3 regions of the Cupriavidus sp. 05N39 genome follow, and region 1 is predicted to be linked to each of the others. Evidence: predicted binding sites of a transcription regulator. Region 1 holds the regulator's gene; each other region holds the start of a gene.
The links. The regulator FNR, encoded in region 1, switches genes on or off when oxygen is low (the NO sensors DNR and NnrR bind a similar motif). The targets are predictions, from matches to a motif close to TTGATNNNNATCAA.
Positions count from the first base shown of each region.

Region 1 (3,150 bases):
GATCTGGCKGGCCATGACGCACCCGGACCCGCCCGTTGTCGATGGCGTATCGCGGCACGGGTTGGTGGTCGAGAAGACGGGTATCGGGCGGCAGGCTGAGCCGGCCACGGCGCAGGCGAGGTGACCATGAGACTGCGCTGGCTGATGTGGGTGCTATGGCCCGGCTTCCTGGTAGCCGGGCTGACGACCGCCCTGGTGTTTTCGATGGTCGATCCCGGCGATCTGCGCTTCTTCGGACAGCCGGTCGAGGCGTCGCGGGAGGCGGTTTACACCGTGGGCTTCCTGGTCGCGTGGGTGCTTTGTTCGTTGTCGAGCGGCCTGACGCTTTACACCATGCCCACGCGGCTGGCGGAGACAGACGAACTGGAGTGAGCGCGATGCGCGTCTTCGCGCCGCGGGGCAGGGGGCGGCGGAGCAGGAGTGTCGTGACCAGGCCGGCGCGACGTGGTATTGGCACCACGCAAGGAAGGCAAGGCGGCTGCCAATGCCGCGGGAGCCGGGAAACTCCGCGCGGCCGGTCGATGCCTGCCGGACTAGCAGGACTTGTTGATGATCTGCTTGATGCCTGTCATGTCGACCAGCTTGACGTGCCGCTGGCGGATCTGGATCAGCCCGGCTTCCGCAAAACGGGAGAACAGGCGGCTGACGGTTTCGAGCTTGAGCCCGAGGTAGCTGCCGATCTCCTCGCGGCTCATGCGCAGCACGAACTCGGAGGCCGAATAGCCGCGCGCGGAAAGGCGCTCCGAAAGGTTGATCAGGAAGGCGGCAAGCCGCTCTTCGGCGCGCATCGAGCCCAGCGTGATCAGCATCACCTGGTCCTGCGAGATTTCCTTGCTCATCAGCCGCATGAACTGATGTTGCAACGACGGGAGCGCACCGGACAGCGACTGGAGGTCGCCGAAGCGCACCACGCAAACTTCGGTATCCTCAAGGGCGGTGGCGTCGGACGCGTGCTGCATTTCGCCAAGGCCGTCGAGCCCGACGACTTCGCCGGGGAGGTGGAAGCCCGTGATCTGCGAGCGGCCATCTTCCATCGTCAGGTGGGTTTTGAGCGTGCCGAAGCGGATCGCATAGACGGCGGTGAGCGGATCGCCGAGGCGGTACAGGGTCTCGCCCTTGCGTACGCGCACGCGCTCCTGCACCAGCGAATCCATTTTTTCGAGGTCCTGCTGCGACATGCCGACGGGCAGGCAGAGCTGTCCCAGCGAGCAAGTGGAGCAGCGGGGCGACATCTCGGTAATGGGAATGGATGTTAGCAATTGGGGCCTGTCGGTTTAGCGCAATCACTCAAGCGCGTGTGGCAGGCGCATTGAGTTGAAAGCTTGACGTTGAGAGCTGTCGGTTGGAAGCGCTATCCACATTAGCCTGGCGCGGGTCTGGCGGGGCCTGCCATCTGCGTGGCGCCGCCTGCCGTGCCCGTCGTCATGATTTGCGATTGCGCGGATGTGCGCGGGCGCTGGGCTTCATGTTGATAGCGCCTCTTGGAGTCGCGGGGGCGCGTAGGGCGCATTTTACCGCGCCAGGCGATGTGATTGGGAGGAGAAGTTGACCGTAGGCGTGCTCTTCAGCGTTTTTACCCTGGCTTTGCTAGGTGGTGTGCATTGCGCGGCCATGTGTGGCGGCATTGCGCTTGCGGCCGAGCAAGGCGGCACGGCCCGTGTGCCGGCCACCATCCTGCGCCGGCCAGGCCACTGGCTGCTCGAACTCCTGGTGATGCATGCCGGGCGGCTGAGCATGTATGCGCTGTTGGGCGCCTTGCTGGGTACCCTGGGCGCCGGTGTGTGGAAGGCCCAGTACTTGCCGCTGCAGCGCTGGCTGTTCGGAATCGGCAGCATGATGCTGGTGATGTCGGGATTATGGATGTTGCGTGGGCGCGCCGTGGGGGCTGGCTGGCTGGAGCGGTTTGCCGCGCGCGGCGCTGGCGGTTTGCTCCGTTTTCTTGCCGCCGTGGGCGTGCGCCTGGCGCCCTTGGGCCTGCCACAGGGGCGGCTGCTGCGCCGCTACGGCATGGGGCTGGCCTGGGGGCTGGTACCATGCGGCATGGTCTATGGCGCCCTGGCGATGGCGCTGCTGGCCGGGAACGCCCCTTCGGGTGCGCTGGTGATGGCCGTGTTCGGACTGGGCACTTTGCCAAACCTGTTGGTTATCTCGGGCCTGTCCGGCTACCTCAGGCAGTGGTCGCGCCGCCCGGCGGTACGTACCCTTGCCGGTTTGGCAGTGGCTGCCTTTGGTGTCGTCGGGGTGGCGCGCGCGCTGCTTTTGCCAGAGACGCTGGCCGCGCACGGCTTCTGTCTGGTCTTCTGATACGCCGCTTCATGGCGCATTACGCACTTTGTCGGGCAGATGCCTGTGTGAATCGGTTGCAGGTTTGCCAGGGAATGCCATACAATCGCAAGAACAGCGATATCGCGCAGCGTATTTCATCGTGGCATCGTCAGGTAGCATTCGCACTCGGGGATGCATGCCAGGAACCCTCCAGCACGTATTACCGCCAGGGACCGTTCCCAATCCGCCGTCCGGTTCAAAAGATTATTTGGTTCAAAAGACCAGCCACGGCAGGGCGGGGTGAAATAGGCCAAGCAGGCCCGATATCCGTATTTTTCTTGCACCCGGAGCGACGGACGTCGTGCCGGACAGGTCCGCCACATCAGGGGGAAGGCGCGACGCAAGGGCTCCGTCGACCGGCAGGTAAAGCCGGTGGCCGGGCGATCTCCTGCCGGGCAGGTCCGGCACCCGATGCAAAAAAGAAAGCGCACGACTGCATGCATCAAGCATTGTGGTTGGCTGCGCGGTCAGATGGCGGTGGCAATTCCAACCGCTGAACCCGCAATCTCCAGTGCGTCCGGGTTTGTCCGGGGCGCAGGTGCAAAGACAGGCTGCACGCAATCACATGAATACCCAAGAGGCGAAGATCGTCCTCGAGACCGCGCTGATTTGTGCGCAGGAACCCTTGCGCGTCAATGACTTGCGCCGGCTTTTTGCCGACGACGTCGGTGCCGACACCATTCGGGTGCTGCTGGAAGAGTTGCGCCGCGACTGGGAGCAGCGCGGCGTGGAACTCGTGGCGCTGGCCAGCGGCTGGCGCTTTCAGAGCCGCCCCGTCATGCGCGAATACCTGGACCGGCTGAATCCTGAAAAGCCGCCGAAATA
Region 1 covers NZ_JBFTNE010000129.1:2-3,151, forward strand. Annotated here, with positions in the region: gene AC1DN0_RS36060 (hypothetical protein) at 127-372, shown strand; gene fnr (fumarate/nitrate reduction transcriptional regulator Fnr) at 534-1,259, opposite strand; gene AC1DN0_RS36070 (sulfite exporter TauE/SafE family protein) at 1,546-2,304, shown strand; gene scpB (SMC-Scp complex subunit ScpB) at 2,891-3,150, shown strand, end outside.

Region 2 (5,874 bases), on a different contig from region 1:
CGTTATTGGGGAAGATGAACTTGATGTCGCCAAGCGCATTCATCGGTCCCGGCCGCTGCCGGATGCGCAGTTGCCCGCGCTGGACGGCGTCCAGGCTGGCCGCCGATAGCGTGGTCACCGCCTTGCCGTCGCCACCGACGAACTCGAAGCCTTGCCGCTCGAAATAGCCGGGGTCGCGGCGCAGCCTGGGCACGGTCTCCGCGCGCGCAATGGAGGGCGGGACGTTCCAGTATGGGCTGAACTCGATAAACCGCATGTCCTCCTTGAAGAGCGGTGTCCGCGTGTCGAGCGCCTTGCCGACGATGACCTTCATCTCCGCCTTGACCTGGACATGGGCGTCGTGGACCTCGTAGGCACGCAACACGAACTCCGGCACGTTGACCACGATCATGCGCGGGCCTTCCAGCAAGGGCGTCCAGCGCAGGCGCTCCAGCGTCAGCTCGATCTGCCGTACGCGGCCGGCGACCGGCGCATTCAGCTGGGCGAACGTTCCCGCGCCGATCTCGCCGTCCGCGTCCAGCCCGTGGCGGGCCTGGAACGCCTTGACGCCATCCACCATCGCGCCTTCGTAGCGTTCCGGGGCTGGCGTGTCCACGGGCAGGTCGCCGAGGGCGATCAGGCGCTGCGTCAGCGCCGGCACGCCGGCGTAGGCCTGGCCGCTCACCAGCTTCCTGCCCGGCAGCGGTGGCAGTGGTGCCTGCCAGGCCGCATGGCCAGCCAGCGCGCGATAGCGGGCAAGCGCCCCGCGCAGGGTGCCATAGAGCGGGAACGCCGGCGCCGCCCGCTGGACTGCCTCGGGCAGATCGTGCCCGGCGACGGCTGCGCGCAGGTAGGCCGACGGATTGAACTGGCCGTCCGGCGCCGCGGCAAAATTCTCGTGGATCGTGCGCGGATCGACCCGGCCGCCGTGCAGGTCGGCGAGATAGTGTTCCATCGCCGCCGTCAGCCTGTCGTCAAGCAAGTCCACGGCTTCAGGCGCCAGCGGCGGGCCGTCCGCCGCCTGGCCAAGCGCGCGGCGCAGGTCCCCGGCGTCATAGTCGCGGGGTTCCAGCCCGTCGGCCGCGGCGGCGGCGAGGATATCGGCCGCCTGCCGTGCTTCGGCGGTGGGGCGGCCCTGCGAGAACCAGAGCGTGGTATCCGCGGCCAGCGTGCCCGCATGGCAGCTCAAGGCCCACGCGCCCAGCAAGCCGGCCACGATTCCGCGCACGGCCGCGCCGTTGCGGCGGAAAAAGGAAGTGCCACGCATCTGCCCGTGCATGGCCGGTCGGGGAAACGTCGGGCGCGGTCGGCCCCTTAACTGTGGAGCGCTTGTCACTGTGGCGTGCTTGTCAAAGGATCGGCTCCTGTATTCCAGCCATCCATCTTGTCCATACGGCGGACAGGTGCCGCCGGCATGGGGCCCGCGGTCCCCGTTGCGCATTCACTCCGGGATCTCGCTGCGGACCATCAGCACCGGCTTGTTGCTCTTGTGCACCACGCCTTCAGCCACGCTGCCCATGACCAGGCGCCGGAAGCCGCGTCGGCCGTGCGTGCCGACCACGATCAGGTCCGCATCCCAGCGGTCGGCTTCCTCCACGATGGTAGCGGAGACCTGCCCGGGGGAAACGGGCGTCTCGAGGACCTTGGTCGTATGCGGAACGCCGGCTTCCGCCAGGCGCGTGGCGGCGGCCGCCAGCGCGTCGCGCCCCACGGCAAGGATACCTTCCATCAGCTTGTCGGGATCGTAGCTGCCAACGGAGAAGAGGATATCGCTGTCGTCCGCGACGAAGAGCACCTTTACCTCGCTGCCGGTCGCCTTGGCGACCGTGATGGCCTGGCTCAGGGCCAGTTCCGAAGAACGGCTGCCGTCCACCGCGAGCAGAATTTTCTGGTACATGATCCGTGCCTCCGGGCTGGATGTCGCAAGGCGGGCGCGCATGGGCGCCGCGTCCACCAGCAGCATAAGGCGCGGCACAGTTGGCGTATTGACGTACGTCAAGCAGCCTGGGCGACGCGCAATACCGCCGCGCCGGCCAGGCGGCCCGCGCGCAGGTCGTCCAGCGCGGCACCCGCCTGCTCCAGCGGATAGACGGTGGTGGCGGTGCGCAGCGGTGTGGCCTGCGCGATCCCCATCAATGCGAGGCCATCTCCGCGCGTGAGGTTGGCCACCGACACGATCGACCGCTCCTCCCATAGCAGGCGATACGGAAAGCCAGGGATGTCGCTCATGTGGATGCCGCCGCAGACCACCGTGCCACCCTTGGCGACGGCTTGCAGCGCCATCGGCACCAGCGCGCCGACCGGCGCGAAAATCAGCGCGGCATCGAGCGGCCGTGGCGCGGGCTGGTCGCTGGGACCCGTCCAGCAGGCTCCGGTGTCGCGGGCGAGCTGGCAGGCGGCGGGGTCGCCGGGCCGCGTGAAGGCGAAGACTTCGCGCTGCTGCGCCACTGCGATCTGCGTCACCAGGTGGGCCGCCGCGCCGAAGCCGTAGATGCCGATACGCCGCGCGTCTCCGGCCATGCGCAGCGTGCGGTAGCCGATCAGGCCCGCGCACAGCAGGGGCGCCGCATGCACGTCGTCGTAGCGCTCCGGGATGGGAAAGCAATAGCGGCTGTTTGCCACGACGTACTCGGCATAGCCGCCGTCGCGCGTATAGCCGGTGAACTGGGGCGTGTCGCACAGGTTTTCGCGCTGCGCCGCGCAGAAGCCGCAGTGCCCGCAGGTCTGCCCGAGCCAGGGTACGCCGACCCGGTCGCCAGGGGCGAGGCCGCTCACGCCTTCGCCGCAGGATTCGATCCTGCCGACGATCTCGTGTCCGGGAATCAGCGCGTTTTTGGGGTGCGCGAGTTCGCCGTCGAGAATGTGCAGGTCGGTGCGGCACACGCCACAAGTGCTTACGGCGATACGGACCTCGCCAGGGCCCGGACGCGGTACCGGCACGCGTGCCAGGCGCAGAACCGGTCCGGCGCCGTCGAAGACCATCGCGCGCATTGAATCCTGCATATTGCCATCCTCCGCGGCCTCACCATGAGGCGCCCGGATTTCATGCTAGGCCATGCCGGCCGCCGGCGCCTRATCCACGTCAACGGGGCACGCAAGGCGGTGCCCCCGGAAAGCTGCGCAAGCCATGATCCAAATCAACATGGACTTCGCGCGGACGTCCAGACTGGAAATGTTGAAAGCGGGCTTGCCGCGGGTGCGGGAGGTAGAGGATGTACAGCAAGATCCTGGTTGCCGTGGACGGCAGCGAATCGGCCGACCGGGCGCTGGCGGAGGCTCTCCACTTGGCCGCCGCGATGGGCTCGGAAGTCACCGTGATGCATGTCATCGATAACAGCTACCTCAGGTACGAGGTTGGCTATGTCGACCTGACAGACCTGCGCGCCAGCCTGCTCGAAGGCGGGCAGTCCCTGCTGGACGAGGCCAAGGCCAAGGCCGCTGCGCAGCAGGTGGCATGCAAGACGCTGATCGTGGACGAGCCGCTGGCGCTGGGCGACGTCGCCAGCGCGATCGAGCAGGCGGCGCAACAAACGCATGCCGAGCTGATCGTGGTGGGCACGCACGGGCGACGCGGCGTGCGGCGCCTGCTGATGGGCAGCGTGGCGGAGGGGCTGGTGCGGCAATGCCGCCAGCCGGTACTGCTGGTGCATGCGCCCCCGGCCGCGGCGTAACGGGGCGTCAGCGGGCAAAAGCGTGGCAACTGGCTTGACGTGAATCAATGGTCCCCCTCCGGACGCTTCCCAGACTGGTTGCTGGCACACCAGCGGCGCGGGAATGTCATGCAGTACGCCAGCATCATGATCAACCTGTCGCTGGCCGGCACGCGGACTACCCGGATCCAGCGTTGAGGAGCCATTGATGGAAGACATCCTGATCGTCTATTACTCGCGCACCGGAACGGCCCGGCAGGCCGCGGAAGCACTGGCGGCGTATTCGGGCTGGCCGCTCGCGGAGGTCAGCGACCAGACCAGCCGCGCCGGCTTGCTGGGCGATGCGCGCTGCGTGTTCGATATCGTGCTGCACCGGCGCGTAGGCTACCGCTACGCCGGCCCGGCGCTGGACAAGTGCCGGCGGCTTGTCATCGTCGCGCCCGTCTGGGTCGGCCACCTTGCCGCTCCCATGCGCAGCTTCCTGCGCGACCACCTGCCGCTGACCTGCGAGACCTCGGTGATCTGCGTGATGGCGCGGCAAGGCGCCTTCACTGCGGCGGCGGAGGTTTCCCGCCTGGCCGCGGCGCCGTCGTCGCCGGTACTGGCGCTGCGCCAGAGCGAGGTGGCCAGCGGGGCGGCACTGCCGGACCTGCGCGCCTTCGCGGACCAGGTGGAAGCCGCGAACGGACGTGCCGGGAGCGCGCAGCGGCCTGCGTGGCTTTCGCCGAAAGAGGCCTGAGCCGCCGCGCCCGCGCGCTACCGCGTTGTTGCCTCAGCGCCCTTGCTTACTGCGCTTACCGCGCTTACTGCGTTATGGCGCTGACGGGAAAGCCCAGCATTCCGCGCCGGCAACGGCACCTGGTCCTCGTTCAGCGATATCGCTTCGGGCTCGGCTCGGCATCGATCGCGCGGCCTGACCCGCATCAGCCGGCTGATCCGGCGCCGGCAATGCGCACCACATGGCCCCATTCGTCGCTGCCCAATGGCTCTTGCGCGCGCCGTTGCCACTCCAGCACCTGAAGGTCCGCGTCGGACGGGTCGCCGCCCTGGCGCGCGCGCGTGGCGATGCGTTCGCGCAGGGTAGCCAGGTCGGCATTGCAATCGACGATGGAAAAAGGCACGCCCCGGCGCGCGGCCAGCGATGCGAAACGCAGCCGCTGCTCGCGCGCCAGGAAGGTCGCGTCGGCGATCATCGGAACGCCCGCGCCGCTGCCAAGCCGGCAGATTCCCAGCAGCCGCCGGTAGACGCGGGCGGTATCGCCAGGCGAGTAATGATCATGACGCAGCGTGGGGTTGCCACGCGGCAGACGCTTGCGCTCCACGTCGGAGCGTACGCGGACCATGGCCGCGGCCAGCGCCAGTTGCTCTGAAACGGTGCTTTTGCCGCTGCCGGAGAGGCCATGCATGATGATAATCGCGCCCGGCCGGCGCGTCAGGACGCCACAGGCCAGCGCAAGCAGATCGTTGCAGCGCACCTGCGTCGCCGCCGCTTGTTCGGCGGTGCTGGTTCCCCCCACGCTGCGCTGGCGCGCCCGCTCAAGCAGCACGCGCGCGCGCACCACGGCGCGCACCGCCGTGTAGAACGGCAGCACGGTCAGGCCGGCATAGTCGCCGCTGCATTCCAGGTAGGTATTGATCAGGCAATAGGCAAGGTCTTGCCGGCCAGCATGCAGCAGATCCATGAAGAGAAAGGCGGTATCGCTGATCGTGTCGATCCAGCGCAGCCCGGCATCGAACTCAAGGCAGTCAAAAGGCGTGGGCGCGCCATCGATCATGACGATATTGCCAAGGTGCAGGTCGCCGTGGCACTCCCGCACATGACCGCTTGCCAGCCGTTTGGCAAACGCGCGCTGCAGGGCCGCGGCCCGTTCGCGCAGGAGCGCCGCCACGCGTGCCGCCGCAGCCGTGCCGGAGGCGAGAGCGGCGACGCCGGCCAAGGCCTGTTCCATCACCGCCGTGATCCGCGCCGGCGTGCCGTGGCCGGTGCCGTCGCCGGCCACGGGCGCAGCCAAGTGGATCGCCGCAAGCCGGCGGGCCAGCGTTTCGATATGGAGACCGGTCAGCCGATTTGTCTCCGCCATGGCGGAAAGCAGGTCTCGCTGCCGGAAGCGGCGCATTTTCACCGCAAACTCCAGCGCCTCGCCAGTACCTTCCACGCGGACATCGCGCTGGCATGGCCCCGCCACGACCGGTACCACGCCGAGATAGAGCGCCGCCGCCATCCTGCGATTCAATTCCACTTCGG
Region 2 covers NZ_JBFTNE010000110.1:5,232-11,105, forward strand. Annotated here, with positions in the region: gene AC1DN0_RS34080 (L,D-transpeptidase family protein) at 1-1,246, opposite strand, end outside; gene AC1DN0_RS34085 (universal stress protein) at 1,421-1,876, opposite strand; gene AC1DN0_RS34090 (zinc-dependent alcohol dehydrogenase family protein) at 1,975-2,982, opposite strand; gene AC1DN0_RS34095 (universal stress protein) at 3,192-3,650, shown strand; gene AC1DN0_RS34100 (hypothetical protein) at 3,690-3,827, shown strand; gene AC1DN0_RS34105 (flavodoxin family protein) at 3,838-4,368, shown strand; gene AC1DN0_RS34110 (bifunctional aminoglycoside phosphotransferase/ATP-binding protein) at 4,553-5,874, opposite strand, start outside.
Region 2: a site for FNR is predicted at 3,107-3,120, ahead of AC1DN0_RS34095 (universal stress protein). Genes of this name have one in related genera too.

Region 3 (5,874 bases), on a different contig from region 1:
CCGATATCTGCCGCAACGCGATCGACCTGCTGCGCGTGCTGGACATCGAGCGGCCCAAGGTGGCGATCCTGTCGGCGGTGGAAACCGTGACCGACAAGATCCCCTCCACCATCGACGCTGCCGCGCTGTGCATGATGAGCCGGCGCGGCCAGATCGAAGGCGGCATCCTCGATGGCCCGCTGGCCTTCGACAATGCCATCAGCCGCGAAGCCGCCGTTACCAAGGGCATCGTCTCCGAGGTGGCGGGCGACCCCGACATCCTGCTGGTGCCCGATCTCGAAGCCGGCAATATGCTGGCCAAGCAGCTCACCTTCCTGGCCGGCGCCGAGGCGGCCGGCATCGTGCTGGGCGCGCGCGTGCCGATCATCCTCACCAGCCGCGCCGACACCGTGCGCGCGCGCATCGCCAGTTGCGCGATTGCCGTGCTGCTGGCGCATGCGCGCCGCACCGTCGGGACGCCCACGGCGATCTGAGCGTCCAACCATTCCTTTGCACAGGAGATGCCCGCGTGAGTGTCACCCACCCCACCATCCTGGTCGTCAACGCCGGCTCGTCGAGCGTCAAGGTCTCCGTCTATGCGGTGCCCGATGCCGCGCACGCCAACACCGACATCAACCCGGTGCTCAGCGCGCACGGGCAGATCGAAGGCATCGGCGTCTCGCCCCGCCTGACCGCGAAGATGGCGGACGGCCGCGTGGTAGCCGACGAACGCTTCCCGGTGGACCAGGTCGCCGATCACGACGCGGCCTTCCGCCTGATCCGGCTGGTGCTCAGCATCGGCCTGCGCGACGCGCCGCCAGTGGCGATCGGCCATCGCGTGGTCCACGGCGGCGCGGATTTTTCCGCGGCGGTGAAGATCGATGACGAAGTGATCGGCAAGCTCGAAGCGCTGGTGCCGCTGGCGCCGCTGCATCAACCGCACAACCTGACGGCGATCCGCGCGGTGCGCGCCGCCGCGCCGTCGCTGCTGCAGGTGGCCTGCTTCGACACCGCCTTCCACGCCGGGCACGATACGCTGGCGCAACTGCTGGCGCTGCCCTACGAATACTTCGAGCGCGGCATCCGCCGCTACGGATTCCATGGCCTGTCCTACGAATACATCGCGCGCCGCCTGCAGCAGGTAGCGCCCGACCTGGCCGCCGGCCGCGTGATCGTGGCGCACCTGGGCAACGGCGCCAGCCTGTGCGCCATGCGCGAGGGGCGCAGCGTGGAATCCACCATGGGCCTGACCGCGCTCGACGGCCTGCCGATGGGCACGCGCTGCGGCGCCATCGATGCCGGCGCCATCCTGTGGCTGTCGCAGCAAGGCATGAGCACCAAGGACATCGAGACCATGCTGTACCAGGAATCGGGGCTCAAGGGCTTGTCGGGCATCAGCAGCGATATGCGCGCACTGCTGGACAGCGACACGCCGCGCGCGCGCCTGGCCATCGATTTCTATGCGTACCGTGCGGCGCAGGAGATCGGCAAGCTCGCCACCACGCTGGGCGGCCTCGACGCGCTGGTGTTCACCGCCGGTATCGGCGCGAACTCACCGCCGGTGCGCGAGAAGATCTGCGCGCGGCTGGCGGACCTGTTCGGCATCGGCCTGGACGCCGGCGCGAACGGCGAGAACCGGCAACGCATCAGCCGCGATAACAGCCGTGTGCCGGTGCTGGTGCTGCCCACCGACGAGGAGGGCATGATCGCGCTGAATACCGCGCGGATCATGAAGGAGCAAGGCGTGGGGACGTAGCGCCTCCGCGCCGGGAACGCGCTACGCCCGCACCAGGTACGCCCGGCGCAACCGCTCCGCATCCACTTTGAGCACCTCGCCCAGGTACGCGTCGATGCCGCCGTATTCCTGCTCGATGGCCTGCATGGAAGCTTCCAGGTAAGACGCCTTCACCTCCAGCAACGGCCACATCACCGCGGGATCGACGCCGAACTGCGCCGCGCCGGCGCTCATCTTCTGGTTGAAGCCCTGGTTCCGGTGATTCGACTCCAGGTAGTTGGCCATGATGGTATCGCGCTCCACGCCCAGGCCCGCCAGCAACAACAGCGAGGCAAAGCCGGTGCGGTCCTTGCCCGCGGTGCAGTGGTACAGCAGGTTGCCGCCCTGCTCCGCGAGCTTCAGGAAGCCGCCGAAGGCAGCCTGGTACTTGCGCGGAAAATCGCCGTAGACCTCCAGCATGAAGGCCTCCGTCTGCGCCGCGCTGCCTTCGCGCAGGCGCGGCATCAGTTCGGCCATCGACATGCTGCCCTCCAGCACCGGCGTGGCTACCCAGCGGAAGGCCTGGCCGAAGGGGCTCTCCGCCGCCGACTTTTCTCCGGGCGAACGGAAATCGATCACCGCGTCCAGTTGCAAGGCGCGCAGCCGCTCCATGTCGGCGGCGCTGGCCAGGCCCGGGTTGCCGCTGCGAAACAGCTTGCCGGCGCGCACGCGGTGGCCGTCCCGCGTGGGAAGGCCGCCGAGATCGCGGATATTGACAACGTTTTCCAGCACCAGCGGTGCGGTGCCGGGCACGCCGGTACCTAGTGATGGCGCGTCCGCCATGATGGCGTGGCGGCGCCACGCGAACAATCCCTGCATTGTTTCCCTGCCCTGTGGTTGGGTTGCGCGCGTCTCATCGCGCGCGATAGGCCGGCACATGCCAGCGCGTATGGCAGCCAGCAATATAACGGCGATCGAGCATTGCCACCAGTTTCCACACGCTCATCGGGTCCACATCGTCCAGGTCCAGGTCGACCCAGGCCCAGGGATGTGAGCCATCGCCCTCACAGATCAGCTCGACGTCCTTGACGCTCACGTAAGCGGCCAGCGCTTCACGCAGCCTGGCTGCGTCGACTCCGGCATGTAGCCCTCTCACCAAAACCTTCATCATGTGCTCCATTTTTTTCAGATCACCGCGCAGGCGGGCGTTACGCCCGCGGGACACCGCCCGCCAGCCCTTGTACTGCAACGATCTGAAAGTAGGACCCCACCGCACACGGTAATTTCCCGGCGCGAGCCCTCTCCTTGATCCTGATCATGCGAGCCGTGATCCGGCCTCGACATACGCTGTTGGCCGGCACGATAATTTCCCCATGTCGAACGCTGCAACCCGGCCAAAAGCCGGCCTGCGCATCCGCCAGTCTTCACGGAAGACCGAACGAACGACGCCGCCATCAAGCCAGTCACCGGCTAGCATTCTTGCCCGCGCGTGACGTCCGCCATCCCGTGTTGAGCCAACGATCAACAAGACAACCCAAGGGAAAGCGATGACAGACTCTCGCACTCCGACCCAGACCGTCCCCTCCGCCCCCGGCGTGCCCGCCACGCCGCAAGCCACGCCGAAGAAGCAGACACCATGGGGGCTCTACGCCGCCGCCGTGGTGCTGATCGGCATCCTTGCCCTGCCGCTGCCCGCGGACCTGCCGGTGGCGGGCCATCGCATGCTGGCTATCCTCGCCTTCGCCATCGTGGTGTGGATCACCGAAGCGGTCTCCTACGAAGCCAGCGCCATCATGATCACGTCGCTGATGGCCGCGCTGATCGGCTTCGCGCCCACGGTGACGGACCCGTCCACGCAATACGGCACATCGCGCGCCCTCGGCATGGCGCTGGCCGGCTTCTCCAATACCGCGCTGGCGCTGGTTGCCGCCGCGCTGTTCATCTCGGCGGCCATGACCGTGACCGGGCTTGACCGGCGCATCGCGCTGGTGACGCTGTCGGCCATCGGCACCAGCACCCGGCGCATCCTGATCGGCAGCATCGCGGTGACCATCCTGCTGTCGCTGGTGGTGCCGAGCGCCACCGCGCGCAGCGCCTGCGTGGTGCCGATCATGATGGGCATCATCGCGGCCTTCGGGGTCGACAAGAAATCGAACATCGCCGCCGGCATCATGATCACGGTGGCCATGGCCACCAGCATCTGGAACGTCGGCATCCAGACCGCCGCCGCGCAGAACCTGCTGACGGTCGGCTTCATGGACAAGCTGCTGGGCGAGCGCATCACCTGGCTGCAATGGCTGATCGCCGGCGCGCCGTGGGCCGTCGCGATGTCGGTGGTGCTGTATTTCCTGGTGCGCTTCCTGCTGCCTGCCGAGACCGAAGCCATCCCCGGCGGCAAGGAAGCCGTGCAAAAGGAACTAGCCGGGCTGGGCCCGATGACCGGCCCGCAGAAGCGGCTCGCCGCGGTGTCCATCGGGCTGCTCCTGTTCTGGGCCACGGAAGGCAAGCTGCATCAGTTCGACACCGCCACCGTCACCTTCGTCGGCCTGGTGATCCTGATGATGCCGCGCATCGGCGTGATGGACTGGAAGACCATGCAGCAGCGCACGCCGTGGGGCACGCTGATCGTGTTCGGCGTGGGCATCAGCCTGGGCACCGCGCTGCTCACCACGCAGGCCGGACAATGGCTGGGCAAGTTCGTGGTGACGCACTCCGGGCTCGCCACGCAGGGGCCGATCCTGGTGTTCGCGATCCTTGCGGCCTTCCTGATCCTGATCCACCTGGGCTTTGCCAGCGCCACCGCGCTCACCGCCGCGCTGCTGCCGATCCTGATCTCGGTGCTGCAGACGCTGCCAGGCGATATCAACAAGATCGGGCTGACAATGCTGCTCGGCTTCACTGTGAGCTTCGGCTTTATCCTCCCGATCAACGCGCCGCAGAACATGGTGTGCCTGGGCACGGACACCTTCAACGGCAAGCAGTTCGCCAGGGTCGGCATTCCCGTCACGCTGATCGGCTACGCCATGATGCTGCTGTTCGCCGCCACCTACTGGCGCTGGCTGGGCTGGATCTGAAGGGACGGGACGCATGACGAAAATCACACTGCAATCCGCCCTCCAGCTCGCCCGCGACCTGCTGGCAGCGCAGGGCGTGCCGGCCGATATCGCCGACGACGTGGCCGAACACCTGGTCGAAGCCGACCGCTGCGGCTATACCAGCCACGGCCTGTCGATCCTGCCCAACTACCGGCGCTCGCTCGCAGGCGGCAACGTCAACCCCGCCGGCCGCGCCGAATGCGTGCTCGACCGTGGCAGCCTGCTGGTGTTCGACGGCAACGGCGGCTTCGGCCAGCACGTGGGCAAGACCGTCATCGAGACCGCGATCGAACGGGTGCGCCAGCACGGCCACTGCATCGTCACGCTGCGCCGCTCGCACCATCTCGGCCGCATGGGCCACTTCGGCGAGATGGTGGCGAAGGAACGCTTCGTGCTGCTGAGCTTCACCAACGTGATCAACCGCGCGCCGGCAGTGGCGCCCTATGGCGGCCGCGCGGCGCGGCTGACCACCAACCCGCTGTGCTTCGCCGGGCCCATGCCCAACGGCCGCCCGCCGCTGGTGGTAGATATCGCCACCAGCGCGATCGCCATCAACAAGGCGCGCGTGCTGGCGGAGAAGGGCGAGCCCGCGCCGGAAAACAGCATCATCGATGCCGACGGCAACCCCACCACCGATGCCTCCACCATGTTCGGCGAGCATCCGGGCGCGCTGCTGCCCTTCGGCGGACACAAGGGCTATGCGCTGGGCGTGGTGGCCGAGCTGCTCGCTGGCGTACTCTCCGGCGGCGGCACCATCCAGCCGGAAAACCCGCGCGGCGGCGTGGCCACCAACAATATGTTCGCGGTGCTGATGAATCCGGAACTGGACCTGGGGCTGAGCTGGCAGAGCGCCGAGGTGGAGGCGTTCGTCAATTACCTGCACGACACGCCGCCCGCTCCCGGCTTCGGCGGCGTGCAATATCCCGGCGAGTTCGAAGCCGCCAACCGGGCGCTCACCACCACGCACCTGGAGGTCAACCCGGCGATCTGGCGCAACCTGGAGACGCTGGCGAAGGAACTGGGCGTGACGCTGCCGGCGGGCTGATTCCGGCACCGGGCTGGTGCCGGGCCGGTGCTGGCACAATA
Region 3 covers NZ_JBFTNE010000006.1:98,246-104,119, forward strand. Annotated here, with positions in the region: gene AC1DN0_RS04955 (phosphate acetyltransferase) at 1-473, shown strand, start outside; gene AC1DN0_RS04960 (acetate/propionate family kinase) at 509-1,735, shown strand; gene AC1DN0_RS04965 (tyrosine-protein phosphatase) at 1,757-2,572, opposite strand; gene AC1DN0_RS04970 (RNA-binding protein) at 2,607-2,861, opposite strand; gene AC1DN0_RS04975 (DASS family sodium-coupled anion symporter) at 3,241-4,767, shown strand; gene AC1DN0_RS04980 (Ldh family oxidoreductase) at 4,781-5,833, shown strand.
Region 3: a site for FNR is predicted at 2,999-3,012, ahead of AC1DN0_RS04975 (DASS family sodium-coupled anion symporter). Genes of this name have one in related genera too.